Regions from separate parts of the Streptomyces sp. NBC_00223 genome, predicted to be linked through region 1. Evidence: riboswitches for the same ligand, from Rfam matches in the RefSeq annotation. Region 1 holds a riboswitch; the other holds the start of a gene.
The links. A riboswitch is a leader RNA that binds a small molecule or an ion and turns the genes downstream of it on or off. The one in region 1 is predicted to bind cyclic di-AMP.

Region 1 (9,466 bases):
CCCCGCGCAACACCGTCACCTACGGTCATGTCCGGGACATGGGCGTACGGGCCGCCCGGCAGGTGCTGGCGGACCACGGGGTGGCGCCGGGCGACATCGACGGCGTGGTCACGTCGCACAGCACGGGCCTGTCCATCCCGGGCCTCGACGTCCACCTCATCGAGGACCTGGGACTGTCGCCGACGGTCGCCCGGGTCCCGATGACCCAACTCGGCTGCGCGGGCGGCGCCCAGGCGCTCGTCCAGGCCGCCAGGCTGGTCGCCACGGGCCGACGGCGGGTGCTGGTCGTGGTGTCGGAAACGCTCTCGACCGTCTACCAGCGGGCCGACGACGGCATCAACTCGGTCATCTACAAGCTGCTCTTCTCCGACTCGGCCGCCGCCTGCCTGGTCACCAGCGACCCGATCGGGCCCGGCCCGGTGGTCGAGGACACCTTCGAGTTCTGGCTGCCCGGCAGCACCGCCGCGTACTACCTGCGGGTCGAGGCGGACGGCTACCACTTCGACAGCACGAAGGCCGCGGTCGACGCGGTCGGCGAGGTCATGCCGGAGCTGGCGAAGTGGACGCCCGACCCGGCGTTCGGCGTCATCCACCCCGGCGGCCCGGCCATCCTGGACCACGTGGTCAAGGGGCTGGACGCCGCCGACGACTTCGTACGGCACTCGCGCGCGACCCTGGCCGCGCGGGGCAACGGCGGCGGGGTGGCCATCCTCGACGTCCTCCAGCGCACCTTCGACGACGAACAGCCCCCGGCGGACGGCTCCACGGGCCTGGCGGCCGCCTTCGGCCCCGGCTTCGTGACGGCGGCGCTGCGGCTGCGCTGGCGGTCGTAGGGCCCCCGCGGCGGCGGCACCGCGGCCGCGGGTTAGCCTCGGACCGTGGCGAATCGGGCTGAGGAGGACACGATGGCTGGGGTTTCCGCGAGTGTGGTGGCCGCCGGTGGGCTGATCGGCGGCTACGGGATCGCCCGGTGGACCAAGCGCCGCGAACTCGGCGGCGTGGCGCTGGTCGCCGCGGGCGCCGTCGCGGCGCGGCAGTGGAGCAGGGACGCCGGGAGCGGCACGGCGGCGGGCCTGACGGGGGCGTACGTGGCCGCGTTCGCGGGCGCCCACCCGCTGGCGAAGAAGATCGGCTCGTGGCCCGCCGTCTTCACGACGGCGGCCACGGTGGCGGCCCTCTCCTGGACCTTCTCGGACCGCCGCACCAAATAAGCACCAGCCCCGGCCGGCGCTTGAGGCCAGAACAAGCCCGCCCGGCGACTGAGGGCCCGAACGTCAGACGGCCACGTCGTGCCCGCGCAGCCACGGCAGCGGGTCGACGGGAGCCCCGCCACCGGGCCGTACCTCCAGGTGCAGATGCGGCGCCGGCACATTCCCGGTCGCCCCGACCCGCCCGACCGTGTCGCCCGTCGTGACCTGTCCCTCGGTCACGACCATCGTCGACAGGTGGCAGTACCAGAGCTCCGTACCGTCGTCCAGCGTGAGCACGACCCGGTAGCCGTACGACCCGGCCCAGCCGGCCGACGTCACCGTCCCGGTGTGAATCGCGTGCACGGGCGTACCGGTCGGCGCGGTGAAGTCCTGGCCGGTGTGCAGATTGGCCCACAGGTCGGCCTCGCCGAAGCCCGCGGTGAGCGTGTAGGAGGCCACCGGCTTGATGTACGAGACGGCGAGCAGCGCGAGGCGCTCCTCCTCGGCCCGCGCGGCGGCTTCCGACTCGGCCTTGGCCTTCGCCTCGGCGGCGGCCTTCGCGGCGGCGGCCTGCTCCCGTACCTTCCGGGCCGCGGCCTCCCGGGCCGCGTCGCGCTCGGCGGCCTCACGCTCGGCCTGGGCGACGGCCTCGCGCTGCGCGGCGACCTGGCCGAGGATACGGGCGCACAGCGCCTCACCGGGGTCCTGGGCGCCCGCGGGGGCGGCCTCGGACGCCACGGCCGACGCGGCCTCGGCCGGCGCCTCCTCGGGCGCCGGTACGTCGGCCGCCTCGGGCCGCGCCGGATCCTCGTCGTCCCGCAGCCGCCCGCCGACCGCCGTGGGGTCGTACGACGGTGTCCCGGCCAGCGGCGCGCCGGCGACGGCGTCCGTCAGCGAGAAGGGGACGGGTACGGATACGGATACGGGGGCCACGGGCGCGGCCTGGCTCCCCGTGATGTCGGCGAAGTCGATCCCCGCGGTGCCCCGGGCGGCGGTGCGCTGCTGGGGAAGGCGGTGCGGATCGCCGGCGGCCTCGGACACGAACTGCTGCGCCGGGGCGGTCGAGGGCGTGGACGGTGCCGTGTGCGCGGAGGGCGCGAAGTAGTCCCACTCGGGGGCGGTGTCGCCCTCCGGTCGGGCGGGGGCGTAGGCAGGCTGGTTGGACGCCACTGCGGGCGCACTCCTTTCCTTCCTTCTCGCCTACCGGGTTAGCTGACGGGTTCGGAGCAGGAAGGTCTCCTACGGGCCTGACTGCTGCCCGATTCACCCCATGTTCTGGGTCCCCGGTTCCCGCGGACGGGATTCGGCAAGCGCACGGTTTGCCGCCTCTGCGGCGGCGATGACAACCGCGCTGCGTTATCGAACGTTAATAGAGCCGGAGGCGTTTTCCAAGCCGTATCGAAGAGTTGAACGCGGGAACCAATCGGACATGCGACGCGTAGAACCGACAAAGCGGTCAGTCGACGTGGCCGGGCAGTGATGTGAGTGTGTGTCAGTTGTTATGCGGAGGTGTCCGAATGGCTACCCTTGGTGAACGGTTGATCGCGGATGGGTCGGGGAGGCGACAGGGCGTGCGGAGCGCCCTTCACCGGTATGGACCTCTGCCGATGCGCGAATCGCTTGGCAGGTCAAGGGCGTGGGCCCCACGATGGGCAGGCTCGACGTTCTTGTCATGCACCCGTCCGCATCTCGATGTATCAGGGAGCCCGTCATGGAACGCGCCAGCCGTCACCAACTCCCCCGCACACCGGCCCGATCCGGCCACTCGGGCTCGGCGACCGGTGCCACGCCCGGCGCCCCCGGTGACCGCCCCTCGCCCACCCGCCGCTCACTGCTGCGCGGCGGTCTCGTCCTGGGCGCCGCCGCCGGCGCGGCCCTCGCGGGTGAGCTGTGGTCCGGGGACGGGCCCGCCGCCGCGGCGACCGTCGACTACCCGTCCGCCACCTGGGCCCCGGCCAGCGGCGCCAACTTCACCGCCTCGAACCGCCCTTCGACCTATCCGATCGAGCTGGTGGTGATCCATGTCACCCAGGAGACCTTCGCCGACACGATCCGGCTCTTCCAGGACCCCGCCCACGCGGCCGCCGCGCACTACGTGGTGCGGTCCGCCGACGGCGCGATCGACCAGTGCGTCCGTGAGCACGACGTCGCCTGGCACGCGGGCAACTGGGACTACAACACCCGCAGCATCGGCATCGAGCACGAGGGCTGGGTCGACCAGCCGTCGTACTTCACCGCGGCGATGTACCACGCCTCCGCCGCCCTGACCGCGGCGATCTGCGACCGGTACGGCATCCCCAAGGACCGCGACCACATCATCGGCCATGTCGAGGTGCCCGGCACCGACCACACCGACCCGGGCCCCAACTGGGACTGGGTCCGCTACCTCCGCCTGGTCAACGGGGTGTGAGCGGGAACATCGCGGTCAGCCGGGGCAGCCGGCGGCGGGACTCGGCCTCGTCCAGGGCGCTCCAGCGCCGGCCCCTGGGCGCGGCCGCCCGGCGTACGGACCCGGTCGCGCCCGCCGCCTCAAGTTCGGCCTCCAGCAGGTCCCGGGCCGCGGCGTGGAAGGCGTCGCCGAAGTCCGTGAAGGGGGCGGTGAGCCGTTCGTACGCCCGCGGGGCGAGGTGGGCCAGCGACTCCCACTGCGGGCGGTCGGCGGCCGCCCACGCCTCGCGCGGGCGACCGGACAGCCGCAGCACCTCGGGGGCGTAGGCGAGGACGTCCGGGTCGGCGACGGCGGCCTCGAAGACCGGCCGGCCCAGGCCGACCATCCAGCGCTGGAACCAGCAGAAGGTGTCGTCGGAGCACCAGCCGCCGAAGATCCGGTCGGCGGCGGCCCACAGATTCCAGCTGTACGCCTCGCCGGTCACGTACTCCAGACACGCCTGGAAGCGGATCACCTCCGGCGGCGGCAGGCGCAGCAGCGCCTCGCGGAGCCGTGTGTCGCGTCCGTCGCCGCTGAGCCCCTGACGGCGGCAGTCCGCGATCAGGGTCCAGAAGTAATCGGTCTCCATGCCGGGGACTATGCCAGGGGCCACTGACCTGGAAACGGTAATTCCACGTGGTGGACGGGTAATTGACGGCCGATCAGCCCGCCTGGCCGATCCCCGCCCACCCCGCCGCCCCACGGCCCCCACCGGCCACCCCGCCGCCCCCACCCGCCTCCGGGAGCCGTCACCCGCCCCTCCCGACGCACGCCCGCCCGGCGCCCTGCGCCCGCCAGGCGGCCCGGCGGACCTCGGCGCGCGCTCAGACGAACTTGGCCTCGATCTCCGCGAAGAACGCCTCCGCCAGCCGGACGAAGTCCTCCTCCCCGAGCCGGATCGGGTCGCCGGCCGTGTAACCGAGTACCGAGCGCTCCGGCGCGAGCCCGATCCGCTGATCGGCGGCGAGCTTTCCGCCGTTGTTCATCAGGGACGCGCACAGCACCCGCACCTCGTTGAGCGCGTTGCCGTCCTCGCCCTCCAGGGCCCGGTCTCGCCGCGCGAAGTAGTTGTCCAGTACGTGGACGAGATTCGTGAAGTACGTCACCTCGAAGGCCGCGGCCGCCTGCTCGTACTCCACCTTGGCCGCCCCGCTCCCGCGGAATCTGGCCCCCGCGTCGGCCAGCTCACGCCAGGCCGCGACCTGCGCGTCGATCCGGTCCCTGGCGTCGTCGACGTACGGGCGTCCGTAGTGGCTGATGGACAGCACGGCTGCTCCCTGGGGGTTCGTGTCCGGTGTCGTACCCGCGCGGAGCTCCGTCCGCCGCGCGGTCCGGCCGGCGGCGCCGCGGGGATGGGACGGCCCCGGCGCCGCCGCGCTCCGAGCGTACGCACGCGGGCCGCCGGATCCGCTCAGCCACCGCGACGACGGGAGTGTCAGAGCCCCGGACAGCCTCTGTCCGGTGAAGGCATTCTTGTCACGGCGCTCCTCACACACCCCGCGCCCGGCATGTGTGCCGGGTGTAACCGCAGTTGCTGCGCGGGTGTGACAGGGGCGTCATGGGCGTTTCGTACGGTCGACCGGTCATCCGATCGCGAGAGGGGGACGCGCGTGTCCGCACCGGACTCGCGGACCGACGCGGAACAGGTGCGTACGGTCTGCTCGTACTGCGGGGTGGGATGCGGGATGGTCCTCGACATCGGCAGGGGGCCGGACGGACGCAGAACCGTGCTCAGGGCCTCGGGTGACAAGACGCACCCGGCCAACTTCGGGCGGCTGTGCACCAAGGGCGCGACCACCGCCGACATGCTCGCCGCTCCCGGCCGGCTGACGACCGCGCTGGTCCGGGCCGAGCGCGGCGCCGCCCCCGAGCCCGCGCCGGCCGAGCACGCGATCGCCGAGACCGCCCGGCGGCTGCGGGAGATCGTCGACACCCACGGGCCGGACGCGGTGGCGCTCTACGTCTCCGGGCAGATGAGCCTGGAGGCGCAGTATCTGGCCAACAAGCTCGCCAAGGGCTTCCTCGGCACCAACCAGATCGAGTCCAACTCGCGGCTGTGCATGGCCAGCGCGGGCAGCGGCTACAAGCTGTCGCTCGGCGCCGACGGACCGCCCGGCTCGTACCAGGACTTCGAGAAGGCCGACCTCTTCTTCGTCATCGGCGCCAACATGGCCGACTGCCACCCGATCCTCTTCCTGCGGCTGATGGACCGGGTGAAGGCGGGCGCCAAGCTGATCGTCGTTGACCCCCGGCGGACCGCGACCGCCGCCAAGGCCGATCTCTTCCTCCAGGTCAGACCGGGTACGGATCTGGCACTGCTGAACGGGCTGCTGCATCTGCTGGTGGCGGACGGCCACACCGACCCGGTGTTCATCGCCGAGCGGACCGAGGGCTGGGAGGCCATGCCGGAGTTCCTGGCCGACTACCCGCCCGCGTCCGTCGCCGAGATCACCGGCGTCCCCGAGGAGGATCTGCGCACGGCCGCCCGCTGGATCGGCGAGGCGGCCGCCGGCGGCGAGTGGACCTCCTGCTGGACGATGGGCCTCAACCAGTCGACGCACGGCACCTGGAACACCAACGCGCTGATCAATCTGCATCTGGCCACCGGCGCGATCTGCCGCCCCGGCAGCGGCCCCTTCTCCCTGACCGGCCAGCCCAACGCGATGGGCGGCCGGGAGATGGGGTACATGGGCCCGGGGCTGCCCGGCCAGCGCTCGGTGCTGGTCGACGAGGACCGGGCCTTCGTCGAGGAGCTGTGGGGGCTGGCGCCGGGGACCGTACGGGCGGACGGCTCGGGCCGGGGCACCGTGGAGATGTTCCGGCGGATGGCCGACGGGGAGATACGGGCCTGCTGGATCATCTGCACCAACCCGGTGGCCTCGGTCGCCAACCGCCGTACCGTCATCGAGGGCCTGGAGACCGCCGAGTTCGTCGTCGTCCAGGACGTCTTCGCCGAGACCGAGACCACCGCGTACGCCGACGTGGTGCTGCCGGGCGCGCTGTGGACCGAGGCCGAGGGCGTACTGATCAACAGCGAACGCAATCTCACCCTCGCCCAACAGGCCGTCGACCCGCCCGGCGAGGCCATGGCGGACTGGCGGATCATCGCCGGGGTGGCCCGCGCCATGGGCTACACCGCCGGGTTCGACTACAGCAGCGCCGAGGATGTCTTCGAGGAGATCAAGCGCGCCTGGAACCCCAAGACCGGCTACGACCTGCGGGGTGTGACGTACGAGCGGCTGCGCGAGACGCCGGTGCAGTGGCCGGCCTCCGACCCGGACGGGCCGGACCGCAACCCGATCCGGTACATGGCCGGGGGCGGCTCCGGCGACGGGCTCGGGGACGGGCTCGGGGAGGGTCACGGGGAGGGGCCGGTGTTCCCGACGGCGAGCGGGCGCGCGGTGTTCTTCGCCCGGCCGCACATACCCCCCGCGGAGATGCCCGACGACGACTACCCGTTCGTCCTCAACACCGGGCGGCTTCCGCATCAGTGGCACACGCTGACCAAGACGGGGAAGGTCGGCAGGCTCAACAAGCTCAACCCCGCGCCCTTCGTGGAGGTGCACCCGCAGGACGCCGCGCGGCTCGGCATCGCCGAGGGGGACGCGGTGGAGGTCGCCTCGCGGCGCGGCCGGGCGGTGCTGCCCGCGGTGGTGACCGACCGGGTGCGGCCCGGGTGCTGCTTCGCGCCCTTCCACTGGAACGACCTGTTCGGGGAGTACCTCAGCGTCAACGCCGTGACCAGCGACGCGGTCGACCCGATCTCCTTCCAGCCGGAGTTCAAGGTGTGCGCGGTCGAACTGACCCGGGTGGGGGGCACGGTGACGGTGGCCACGGCCGAAGCACCCTCCGACCGGGCCCCGGCGGCCCCGCCCGAGCCCGCGCCCGCGCCCGTCGTCGTACCCGCGGCTGTACCCGCGGCCGTAGCGCCCGCGCTCCCCGAGCTCTTCGGGCTGGCGGACGCGCAGCCGCCGGTCCTGGCCGCGCACGAGCGGAGGTATCTGGTCGGCTTCCTCGCCGGGCTCGGGCCGGGTCCGGCCGGGGTGCCCGTACTGCCGCCGGGGGCGCCCTTCGCCGAGGAACACGCGCTGTGGGTGAACGGGGTGCTCGCGGGCATGTACTCGCGCGCGCCGAAGCCCCGTACCCCCGCCCTTGAGGCCCCGGCGTCCGGTACGCCCGCCGCCGGGGAGCCGCCGGCCGCACCCCGCCGCGAGGTGGTCGTGCTGTGGGCCTCGCAGACCGGGAACGCCGAGGAATTCGCCGCCGCCACCGCCGAACGTCTCTCCGCCGCCGGCCACCGCGCCGCCCTCGTGGCCATGGACGAGGCCGATCCCCGTACCCTGCCCGCCGCCGCCGACCTGCTGCTGATCACCAGCACCTTCGGCGACGGGGAGGCCCCCGACAACGGCTCCGGTTTCTGGGACGCCCTCACCGCGCCCGACATCCCGCGTCTGGAGGGCCGCCGGTACGCGGTACTCGCCTTCGGCGACTCCTCCTACGACGACTTCTGCGGCCACGGGCGGCGGCTCGACCAGCGGCTGGACGAGCTGGGCGCGGTCCGGATCGCGCCGCGCGCCGACTGCGAGCCGGACTGGGCGGCCCCGGCCGGCGCCTGGCTGGACACGGTGCTCTCGACACTCACCGAACGCCCGGCCGCCGCGCCCTCCCCCGCCCCGGCCCGCGCGTCCAGACCTGTGCCCGTCACCGCACGGCTGACCGGGAACCTGCTGCTCAGCGGGCCGGGCGCGGCCAAGGAGGTCCGCCGCTTCACCTTCGACACGCGCGACAGCGAGACCCCCTTCGGGTACGAGGCGGGCGACGCGCTCAGCGTCACCCCCGTGAACAGCCCGGACCTGGTCGCCGAATGGCTCGCCGTCACCGGTCTCGACCCGGGCGCGGCCGTCCGGGTGAGCGGCGTCGGCGAGATCGCGCTCGGCGAGGCGCTGCACCGCCATCTGGACATCACCCGGATCACCCCGGCCCTGATGGCCTTCGTCACCGAGCGCACCGGCGACCGGCGGCTCAAGACACTGCTGCGCCCCGACAACAAGGACCAGCTCGCCCAGTGGTCGTGGGGCCGGCAGTCGGTGGACGTCATCGCCGAGCACCCGGTCCGCGCCACCCCGCAGGAGTGGACCGACCTGCTCAAACGCCTCCAGCCGCGGCTGTACTCGATCTCGTCGAGCCCGCTGACCGACCCCCACCAGGTCGCGCTGACCGTCTCCGTGGTCCGCTACGAGAGCCCGCGCGGCCGTCCCCGGGGCGGTGTCTGCTCGCCCTTCCTCGCCGACGCGGCCCCCGGCGCCCCCGTGCCGGTCGCCCTCCAGCGCGCGCCGCACTTCCGCCCGCCGGCCGACCCCGCGACCCCCATGATCATGGTCGGCCCCGGCACCGGAATCGCGCCCTTCATCGGCTTCCTCGCCGAGCGCCGGGCCCGCGGCCACACCGCCCCCAACTGGCTGTTCTTCGGCGAGCAGCACCGGGCGACCGACTTCTACTACGAGGCCGAGCTGACCGGTCTCCTCGCCGACGGCACCCTCGCCCGGCTCGACACGGCCTTCTCCCGCGACCAGCGCGCGAAGGTCTACGTCCAGGACCGGATGCGCGAGCACGGCCCGCAGCTCTGGGCCTGGCTCCAGGAGGGGGCGCACTTCTACGTCTGCGGGGACGCGTCCCGGATGGCCAGGGACGTCGACGCGGCGCTGCGGGCGGTCGTGGCGGCCCACGGCGGGCTCCCGGCGGAGGCGGCGACGGCGTATGTGAAGCAACTGGCCGCCGAGCGGCGGTACGTACGCGATGTGTACTGAGCCGGCAGCCGGACCGGCTCTGCGGAAACGGCGGCCGGCTC
Region 2 (9,466 bases), 4.3 Mb from region 1:
CCATCATAACGAGATGTACGTCCTGTACATTTTGTAGTGATGGAGGTGCGTACCCGTGTTCCGTCCCACCGCCCGCTACGTCCTGCCCGAGTTCACCGAGCGCGGCAGCAACGGCGTCCGCACGATGGACCCCTACTCCAAGCTGCTCCAGGAGCGGATCGTCTTCCTGGGCACGCAGATCGACGACACGTCGGCGAACGACGTGATGGCCCAGCTCATCCACCTGGAGAGCTCCGCGCCCGAGCAGGACATCAACCTCTACATCAACTCCCCCGGCGGCTCCTTCTCCGCGATGACCGCGATCTACGACACGATGCAGTTCGTCACCTGCGACGTGGCGACGGTCTGCATCGGCCAGGCGGCCTCCGCCGCCGCGGTGCTGCTGGCCGCGGGCTCGCCCGGCAAGCGGTTGATCACACCGGGCGCGCGTGTTCTGATCCACCAGCCCTCGCTGAGCGAGGCCGTACAGGGCGATGTGTCGGACCTGGAGATCCAGGCCAATGAACTGCTGCGCACCCGCGAGCAGTTGGAGACGCTGCTGGTCAGGCACACCGGCCGGGAACTGGATCAGGTCCGCGCCGACATCGAGCGGGACAAGGTCCTCGACGCGCAAGCGGCCGTCGACTACGGCCTGGTGGACCGGACGACCACCAGCCGCAAGGCCAACACCCCCGCGTACGGCCTGCGGTGACCCGCGGTGGTGCCGGAACCGCCGCCGCTGCCGGCGCTGACCCGCTCGGAGGGCGAGCTGATCGACACCTATCTGGAGGTCGTCGACCTGCTCGGCCGGATCAACCCGTCCCGCAACACGGACACCTATGCCGCGCTGCGGGCCGCGCAGGCGCTGGTGAGCCGGGCGGTCGCACTGCGGGAGGCGCTCACCGTGATGCATCTGCGCGGTGAGACCCAGATGCACCACGCCACGCTCGGGCGCGCGCTGCGGGTGCTCGACGGGCAGCGGCGGACCGGTCAGGTGGCTGTGCCGCCCGACCCCGCGGCGCCGCCGGACGCGTGAGGCCGCGGAGGTGCGAACCCCCGACGCGTGAACCGGCGGACGCGTGAGCCGCCGGACATGTGCCGTCGCGGCGCCGAATTCGTGACGCTGCGCCACCGGTTGCGCCACCCGGTGTCGGCTCGGCTCAGTCCATTGGCGTATTCCGCCGCTTCCGGCAATCCGTCGAACAGTTGCGGCCAGCGGCCGGGCCCGGCCGGGAGCCCCGGAGATCGTCGCAGGTCAGATCGTACGGCGACGGCGGCCGGCGGGCGCGGGCCGCAGGCGCTCACCCGGACGGCGGAGGCGTGACGAGACTCACATCGCGCGTTTCTGTGACCGCGCGAGTGCGTGGAGTGGGTAACCATCCGTGCTGACGACAAGCCCCCGCCGCCGTGGCGGGGCGGTCCGCGCGGATGCCCAGTCCTGCCGACGCGTTGGATGCCAGGTCGACATGAGTGCAGCGGCAGGAGCGGAGGACCCAGCACGACGGGTCGGTCCCGGAACGCGTCCGGGCCGGCCCTTGGGGTGAAGCCGCAGTGCGCGGCCGGGCATCTTCGCCTGCCCGAACCCGACAGGTCATCCTTCGCAGGCTGATGACGAAGGGTTGCGCATGACCGCGCTCAACCGCATCACGTCTCCTCACCTGTCCGCGCGGCTGACCCGGCTCGGGGCCGCCTCCATGCTCACCGCGGCGGCCGTCACCGTACCGTCCCTGCTGCCGGAGACCGTCCAGCGGGCCGAGGCCGCGTCACTGGGCGCGGAGGCGCTCGGCATCGCGGCCTCGAAGAAGGGTTCGCCCTATCAGTGGGGGGCGTCCGGGCCGTACCGCTTCGACTGCTCGGGCCTGACGCTGTACTCGTTCAAGGCGGCGGGCAAGTCCCTCCCGCGTACGGCGGCGGCGCAGTACAACAGCACGCAGCACATCTCCGTGGGCTCCCGAAGAGTCGGTGACCTGGTCTTCTTCCACTCCGGTTCCTCCGTTTACCACGTCGGCATCTACGCCGGCGCCGGCACCATCTGGCACGCGCCCAAGACCGGCACCACGGTCCGGCTGGAACGCATCTGGACGAACAGCGTCTGGTACGGGCGGGTGGTCGGGTGAGCCGGGGTCCGGGCCGGGCGCCTGATCCGGGCCCTGGTCGGGCGCCCGGCCCGGACCGTCAGACGGCGAGCGCGCGGCCCCAGCCGCGGGTGACACGCCGGACGGCGATCGTGCCCGTGACGGCCGCTATCGCCAGCAGCACGCAGATGTCCGTGTACGTACGCGGCGCGTGGCCCATGGCGGCCTCGCGCAGGGCGTCGGCGGCCCAGTACCCGGGTGAGAGCGGGGCGGCCGCGCGCATCCAGCCCGGGAGGGTGGACAGCGGTACGAGCACACCGCCGAGGGTGGTGAGGAAGAAGGCGCCGATGTCGAACGCGGCCATGAGCTGGCCGTAGCTCCGTACGAGCAGGGCGGCGGCCGAGCCCATGCCCAGCAGCGCCAGTATCCAGGCGACGCAGGCGGCCACGAGCAGGCCGGGCGCGGCCACGCGCATTCCGAAGGCGACCACGCCGAAGCCGAGGACGAACACCTGCTGGGCGGCGAGCACGCCGAACACGGGCAGGGCCTTGCCGATCAGCAGCTCGCCCGCGCGTACGGGGGTCTGGCGCAGCCGGTCCCAGGTGCGCCAGACCCGCTCGGACAGGATCGACGAGCCCACGATCGACAGGGCGAGCAGCGAGAACGTCACGAGCGAGCCGACGACGGCCAGCGCGGTCCCCGACGGCCCCTGGACGGCCGTGTAGAGCGGCCGCATCGCGAGCAGCAGGATCACGGGCATGAGGAGGCGGCCGATCAGCGGGCCGGGCTCGTGCAGCAGCACGGCGGCGTTGTGCCGCACGAGCACGCCGGCCCTCCCCACCCCGCCCCGCGCGCCCCCGCCACCCTCGCGCGGGTCGCGCGGTTGCCGGGGCTCACCCGCCGACGTGACCCCGGAGGCGGCGGCCGACACACGGACGGCGGAGTCAGCCCCCGCGTCGGCACCAGGGCGAATCCCTTCCTCGCCGCCCGGCGGAAGGAAGACGGCCGCGTGCCGGTCCACGCCTGTCACGGCGGGACGGCGCTGCGTGGCAGCGGCCGCGGAGATCGGGGATCCGGCGCCATCCGAGACGCGCACACCCCCGTTGCGACCCGCCTCGGCACGCGGCGACCGGATCCCGGAACAGCCCGGCTCTCCACCCGCCCCGGCCGCGTCGGCGGCGTCGGCGGCGCCGGGCACATTGGCGACGGACATACGCGCGTCGACAGCATCCGGGCCGGGTTTCCGGCCGCCCGCGCCCGGCCCCGGCGGGCCGGCGGCGAGGACACCCGCGCCCGGCTCCGGTTGCCGCCCGCCGTCCACGAAACCGCCGGAGGCGAACTCCGCCTCGGTGCCCGGCGGGGTGGCGAGGGCCTTGGGCGCCGAGGTGGCGAGGGCCGCGTAGAGGTCGTCGAGGTCGGGGCGGCGGACGTCGACCGCGAGGGGCGCGCACCCGGCGGTGAGGAGCGCCGCGAGGTCGGCCGGCGGATCGAAGGTGGCGATCCGCAGCCCGCCCTGCCCGTCGTCCCGGGTACGGGAACCCAGCTCGGCGGGGAGCCCGGGCCGCGGCCGGTCCGGGTCGAGGGCGACCCGTACCTCGCCGGGCAGCCCGCTCGTGAGCGCCGCCCGCTCCCCGCGGGCGACCACGCGTCCGGCCCTGGCCACGGCCAACGTCGCGTCCAGGTCGACGAGTTCGGGCAGGTAGTGCGTGGTGTAGACGACCGCCGCACCCGCGTCCGCGCGGGCCCGTACCGCCGCGAGCAGCGCCTGCCGGGTCTCGGGGTCCGCGCCCGCGGTCGGCTCGTCGAGCAGCAGCACGCGCGGCGAGCCGACCATCGCGGCGGCGGCCTGCGTACGGCGCCGCTGCCCGCCGGAGAGGACCGCGCACCGCCGGTCCAGCACGTCCCCGAGCACCAGCTCCTCCGCGACCGCCTCGACCGAGCGGGCTGCGGCGGCCCGCCGCAGCCCCGCGAGCCCGGCGAACAGCCCCAGGTGCTCGCGGACGGTGACCGTCGGGTAGAGGGCGAGCTCCTGCGGCGCGACGCCGAACAGCGCGCGGGCGGCCCGCGGTTCGGCCAGCGCGTCGATCCCGCAGACGGTGACGCGCCCCGCCCCGGGCCGCACCAGACCGGTGGTGACCTCCACGAACGTCGTCTTCCCTGCCCCGTTGTGCCCGATCAGCCCGGTGACCTCCCCGGCCCGCACCTCCAGCGAGAAGCCGTCGAGCGCCAACGTCTTCCCGTACCTCTTCGTCAGTCCCTCGACGACCAGCATCGTCACCCCTCCAGAAGTTGATCTACACCGTATAGATCTACACTGTAGAGGCATGAGCGGAAAACGGGAAGAGATCCTGGAAGCGGCCCTGGCCATCGCTGACGAACGCGGCCTTTCCGGCCTGTCGATGCGGGCCGTCGCGCAGGCGGTCGGCGTCACCCCGATGGCGCTGTATCCGCACGTCAAGGACAAGGCGGGCCTGCTGGACGCGATGCTCGGCCGGGTGCTCGCCCAGGTGTACGAGGCCGCGCCCGAGATGGGGCAGGACGTGGACTGGCGCAAGCGGCTGCGCGCCTTCGCGCACACCGCGCGGAGCCTGTCGATCGGTCACCCGTGGGTGGCGTCCCTGGTGTTCTCCCGGCCGGCCGTCACCCCGGACGCGGTGGCCACCGTCGATCTCCTCTACTCCGCACTCCTCGACGCGGGCATCCCCCCGGCCGAGGTGCCGCGCATGGAACGGCTCGTGAGCACCTTCGTGCTCGGCTGGATCGCCTCGGAGGCCGGCGGCCGCTTCGGCCCCGGCGTGCCGGACCCGCGCGGGGAGCGCGGCCGGCAACTGCCCGGCGGCACGCTGCCGGGCCATCGGGCGGTCGCGGAGTGGCTGATCCCCCCGGTGGACTGGGACGCCGAATTCGCCGCGAATCTCGACAACCTGGAAGCGCTCGTCGAGGCCGCCGCCCGCGGCTGAACGACCCCGCCGGTCAGCTGAAATGATGGCCGGATGAGCGAACCGGCGTCCCTGCGGCGCATGCTGGCCGAGGCCGCCCGAGGCGCCTTCCCGCCCGCCGACGGCACGGTCACCTTCCTGCCGCAGCCGTCGGCGCGGGACGCCGGGGTCATCGCCTTCACCGCGCACACCGTGGTCTTCGCCGACACGGACGCGAAACCGGACGCGGCCCCGGGCGCGGAATCGGGCGCGGAATCGGGCGCGGAGTCAGCCGCCCTGCGCGCCCTGCTCCCGCCCGGCGACCTCTCCGCGCCGCTCAACCCGCCCTTCCTGACCGCGCTCGCCGCCGGCACCGGCCGCCGCGTCAACAACATCGACCTGCTCACCGTGGCGGCCCCGCTCCCCGGCCCTCCGCCGCTCGACCTGCGGGAGACCGAGGACCGCGGCCACCCGAGGATCGTCCGCGCGCTGCGGCACCGCGACGGCGTACGGGCCTGGACCGTCCCCGGGGGCACGGTGCTCCTCGGGCGCGGGGTCGCCGGGCGCTGGGAGACCGCCGTCGAGGTGGACCCGGACGCGCGCGGCCGGGGGCTGGGCCGCCGGCTCGCCCTGGCCGCACGGCATCTGGTGCCCGACGGTGAGCCGTTGTGGGCGCAGATCGCCCCGGGCAACGCGGCGAGCGTACGGGCCCTGCTCTCCGCGGGCTTCACACCGGTGGGCGCCGAGGCCCTGCTCGTACCGCCGTGCGCGGACTGAGAACGGCCCGCGGACGGAAGCCGTACAACGCCGTGCACCGGCGGAGGGCCGTACCCCTGCCCGCCCCCGGGCTCACCGCACCGGCACCGCCCAGGGAATCATGATCCAGATGGTCTTCCCGCCGTCCTCGGTCGGGGTGATCCGGAGCTTGCCGCCGGACTCGGCGATGAGGTGACGGATGATCACCATGCCCCGCCCGTTGTCCTGCTGGACGGCGGCGGGCAGCCGCTGGGGCCAGCGTGGATGGCTGTCGGTGACGCCGAGGGACAACTCCTCGGAGCGCTCCAGCCGGAGGTCGACGGTGAAGGTCGGCGACTGGCCCGAGGTGTGCAGTACGGCGTTGGTGGCGAGCTCCGAGACGATCAGGCGTACGGAGTCGAAGGCCGGGGTGTCCGGCGGCAGCCCCCACTCGGCGAGCCGCGCGCACACGTAGGACCGGGCGGTCGTCACCGACGAGGGGTCACTCGGCAGGGTGACGGATACTTCCTGAAGATCTGCCATGGCGACGCTGTTCCCTTTCCCGCCGTGCCCGCAGTCGGGCGCCGGCCCGCCTACGGACCGGGCTCCGGATACGGCTGATTCGCGCCAGAGTGGCACCCATCGTGCCGCTATTACGGTCGATCCACAGTGCAATGCATATATCTGTCGCTCGAAACGGTGAACTCTGCTACGTGAGAATGCATTTGGTCGGCAGACTGTCGTAACGACGGCGCTTCGGCCGCACCGCTCACCATCGGAGGTTCGAGAAGCCATGGAACAAGTCCCGGCCGTACGGCGGCGCCGGCTCGGCGAGGAGTTGCGCCGGCTGCGCGATCTGGCCGGACTGACCAGCGGGGAGGCGGCCGGCCTGGCCGGCTGGCACCAGTCGAAGGTCAGCCGGATCGAGACCGGCCGCAGCAGCGTGCGCGCCGAGGACGTGACCGTGCTGCTCGATGTGTACGGGGTGCGCGACCGCGATCTGCGGGACCTGCTCGGCACGCTGGCCGGCAAGGGGCACCAGCGCGGGTGGTGGCACGAGTTCCGCGAGGTGCTGCCGGTGGAGTACCGCGACTTCATCAACCTGGAGACGGGCGCGAGCCGGGCCCGTTCGATGGAGAACAGCGTGGTGCCGGGGCTGCTCCAGACCCCGGCCTACGCTCACGCGCTGACCAGGGACGTCATGCCGCATCTGGGCCGGCGCGAGGTCGACGCGCTGGTCGATGTGCGAATAGCCCGGCAGGCGGTGCTGCGTCAGGACCGGCCGCTGGAGCTGTGGGTGGTGCTCGACGAGGCCGTGCTGCGGCGCGGGGTCGGCGGCCCCGAGGTGATGGCCGAACAGTTGCGCTGCCTGGAAGAGGCCGCCCGGCTCCCGCAAATCCGCCTTCAGGTTCTGCCGTTCACGGCGGGCGGGCACATGGGTGTGACGAATTCGTTCATCATCTTCTCATTTCCGCGCATTGCCGATCTGGATGTGGTTGTTGTCGACCATTTGACGAGTAGTGTTTACATCGATCGGAAAGAGGACATCACCGCGTACGGCACCGCGTTCGCCCGATTGCGCGCCCGCGCTCTACCGTGCGAGGAGTCGGCTGCCATGATCGCCGGTATCCGTGCGGAAATGTCGCTTTAGCGCTCCCCGTGTACCCGTCATAAGAACCGCCGCACAAAGGAGGCATCATGACGACGTTGTCCCGTTACCTTTCCTCCAGCGCGACGCTTTCCGGCGTGAGTTGGAGACGCAGCAGCCACAGCACCGCCGCGAACAACTGCGTGGAGACAGCCCGGCTCGGCTCGGGCGAGGTGGCCGTCCGCGACTCCAAGGACCGGCTCGGACCCGCGCTGCTGTTCGCGCCGGACGCCTGGGGTGACTTCGTTCAGGCGCTGGAGGGCGGCGGGCTCGGCTCGGTCTGACCGGACGCGGGCCCGGGTGGACGGGTACGGGCGGGCACGGGCCCGGGTGGATGGCGCCGCTCAGCCGCGCGGCGCCGTCCGTACGATGACGTCGACCGCGGCGGCCACCTGGCGGTCCGTCAGGTCGCAGCGGGCGGTGAGCCGCAGCCGGGACACCCCGTCGGGCACGGACGGGGGCCGGAAGCAGCCGACCGCCAGGCCCTCGTCCCGGCACCGGGCCGCCCAGCCGAAGGCGGCCTCGGGCGAGGGCGCGCGCACCGACACCACGCAGGAGTCGGGCGCGACCGCGTCGAACCCGGCCCCGGTCAGCCGCCGGTGGAAGTCCCGGGCCACCGCGCGGGCCCGGTCGGCCCGCTCGGGCTCGCGGCGCAGCACCCGCAGCGCGGCGAGCGCGGCGGCGGTGGCGGCGGGGGCCAGGCCGGTGTCGAAGATGAAGGTGCGGGCCGCGTTGACCAGGTGCTCGATGACGGCGGCCGGGCCGAGCACCACCCCGCCCTGCGCGCCCATGGCCTTGGACAGGGTCGCGGTGCACACCACGTCGGGCGCCCCGGCGAGCCCGGCGGCGTGCACAGCGCCGCGCCCGCCCTCGCCCAGCACCCCGAAGCCGTGCGCGTCGTCGACGAGCAGCGCGGCGCCGTACTCCCGGCAGGCGGCGGCCAGCCCAGGCAGCGGGGCCGCGTCGCCGTCCACCGAGAAGACCGAGTCGCTGACCACGACGGCCCGCCCGTCGTGCCCGTCCAGCGCCTTGCGCACGGCCTCGGGGTCGGCGTGCCGTACGACCTCGGTACGGGCCCGGGAGAGCCGGCAGCCGTCGATGAGCGAGGCGTGGTTGGCCGCGTCGGAGACCAGCAGGCTGCCGGGGGCGGTGAGCGCGGTGACCGCGGCGAGGTTGGCGGCGTAGCCGGAGGCGAGTACGAGCGCGGCCTCGAAGCCGGTGAAGTCGGCGATCTCGGCTTCGAGTTCGGCGTGCAGTGCGGTGCTGCCGGTGACCAGCCGGGAGCCGGTGGAGCCCGCGCCCCAGCGCAGGCAGGCGTCGGCCCCGGCGCGGGTGACCTCGGGGTGGCGGGTCAGACCGAGGTAGTCGTTGCCCGCCAGGTCGGTCAGCGGCGAGTCGGCGGCGCGCGGCCGCAGTTCGCGCCGCAGCCCCGCCTCGGCCCGGACCCTGGCCTGTTCGGCGATCCACCCGAAGGGGCCGTGCGGCGGCTGCGTGCTGTTCACTGCGGTCCCTGGGGTCGGTCGGCGGATCGGAGTACGTGCAGCAACGTACTGGGCCGGGACCGTGCACGGGGTGTGGTGATGCACACAGCCTGGGGCGCGCGTGTTGTGCGGTCCGCCATTGGCCGGGGGTGTCCTCGTAGGCGAGGATCGGCCGTATGGATCTGCTGACCACTCTGGTGGACAAGGGGCTGCGGCGTGAGCTGCCCACCCGGGACGAGGCGCTTGCCGTGCTGGCGACCTCCGACGACGAACTGCTGGAGGTGGTGGCGGCGGCGGGCCGGGTGCGCCGTCAGTGGTTCGGGCGCAGAGTCAAGCTGAACTACCTGGTCAACCTCAAGTCCGGGCTGTGTCCCGAGGACTGCTCGTACTGCTCGCAGCGGCTCGGCTCCAAGGCCGACATCCTCAAGTACACCTGGCTGAAGCCCGACGAGGCCGCGGCGGCGGCGCGGGCCGGGGTGGCCGGCGGCGCGAAGCGGGTCTGCCTGGTGGCGAGCGGACGCGGCCCGACCGACCGGGACGTGGACCGGGTCTCGAAGACCATCGAGGCGATCAAGGAGCAGAACGAGGACGTCGAGGTGTGCGCCTGCCTCGGGCTGCTCTCCGACGGTC

Region 2: linked by a shared signal. The riboswitch ahead of OHA30_RS33240 (C40 family peptidase) and the one ahead of OHA30_RS14635 (M23 family metallopeptidase) in region 1 are both predicted to bind cyclic di-AMP.

The regions. Positions count from the first base shown of each region.
Region 1 covers NZ_CP108109.1:3,511,849-3,521,314, forward strand. Annotated here, with positions in the region: gene OHA30_RS14625 (PhlD) at 1-833, shown strand, start outside; gene OHA30_RS14630 (hypothetical protein) at 906-1,211, shown strand; gene OHA30_RS14635 (M23 family metallopeptidase) at 1,275-2,360, opposite strand; cyclic di-AMP (ydaO/yuaA leader) riboswitch at 2,373-2,509, opposite strand; gene OHA30_RS14640 (N-acetylmuramoyl-L-alanine amidase) at 2,902-3,600, shown strand; gene OHA30_RS14645 (DUF4240 domain-containing protein) at 3,587-4,207, opposite strand; gene OHA30_RS14650 (hypothetical protein) at 4,443-4,886, opposite strand; gene OHA30_RS14655 (molybdopterin-dependent oxidoreductase) at 5,229-9,425, shown strand; gene OHA30_RS14660 (hypothetical protein) at 9,465-9,466, opposite strand, start outside.
Region 2 covers NZ_CP108109.1:7,817,084-7,826,549, reverse strand. Annotated here, with positions in the region: gene OHA30_RS33250 (ATP-dependent Clp protease proteolytic subunit) at 56-691, shown strand; gene OHA30_RS33245 (hypothetical protein) at 698-1,015, shown strand; cyclic di-AMP (ydaO/yuaA leader) riboswitch at 1,424-1,601, shown strand; gene OHA30_RS33240 (C40 family peptidase) at 1,605-2,096, shown strand; gene OHA30_RS33235 (ABC transporter ATP-binding protein/permease) at 2,155-4,326, opposite strand; gene OHA30_RS33230 (TetR/AcrR family transcriptional regulator) at 4,379-5,014, shown strand; gene OHA30_RS33225 (GNAT family N-acetyltransferase) at 5,048-5,749, shown strand; gene OHA30_RS33220 (ATP-binding protein) at 5,822-6,250, opposite strand; gene OHA30_RS33215 (helix-turn-helix domain-containing protein) at 6,501-7,358, shown strand; gene OHA30_RS33210 (DUF397 domain-containing protein) at 7,406-7,639, shown strand; gene OHA30_RS33205 (8-amino-7-oxononanoate synthase) at 7,700-8,857, opposite strand; gene bioB (biotin synthase BioB) at 9,013-9,466, shown strand, end outside.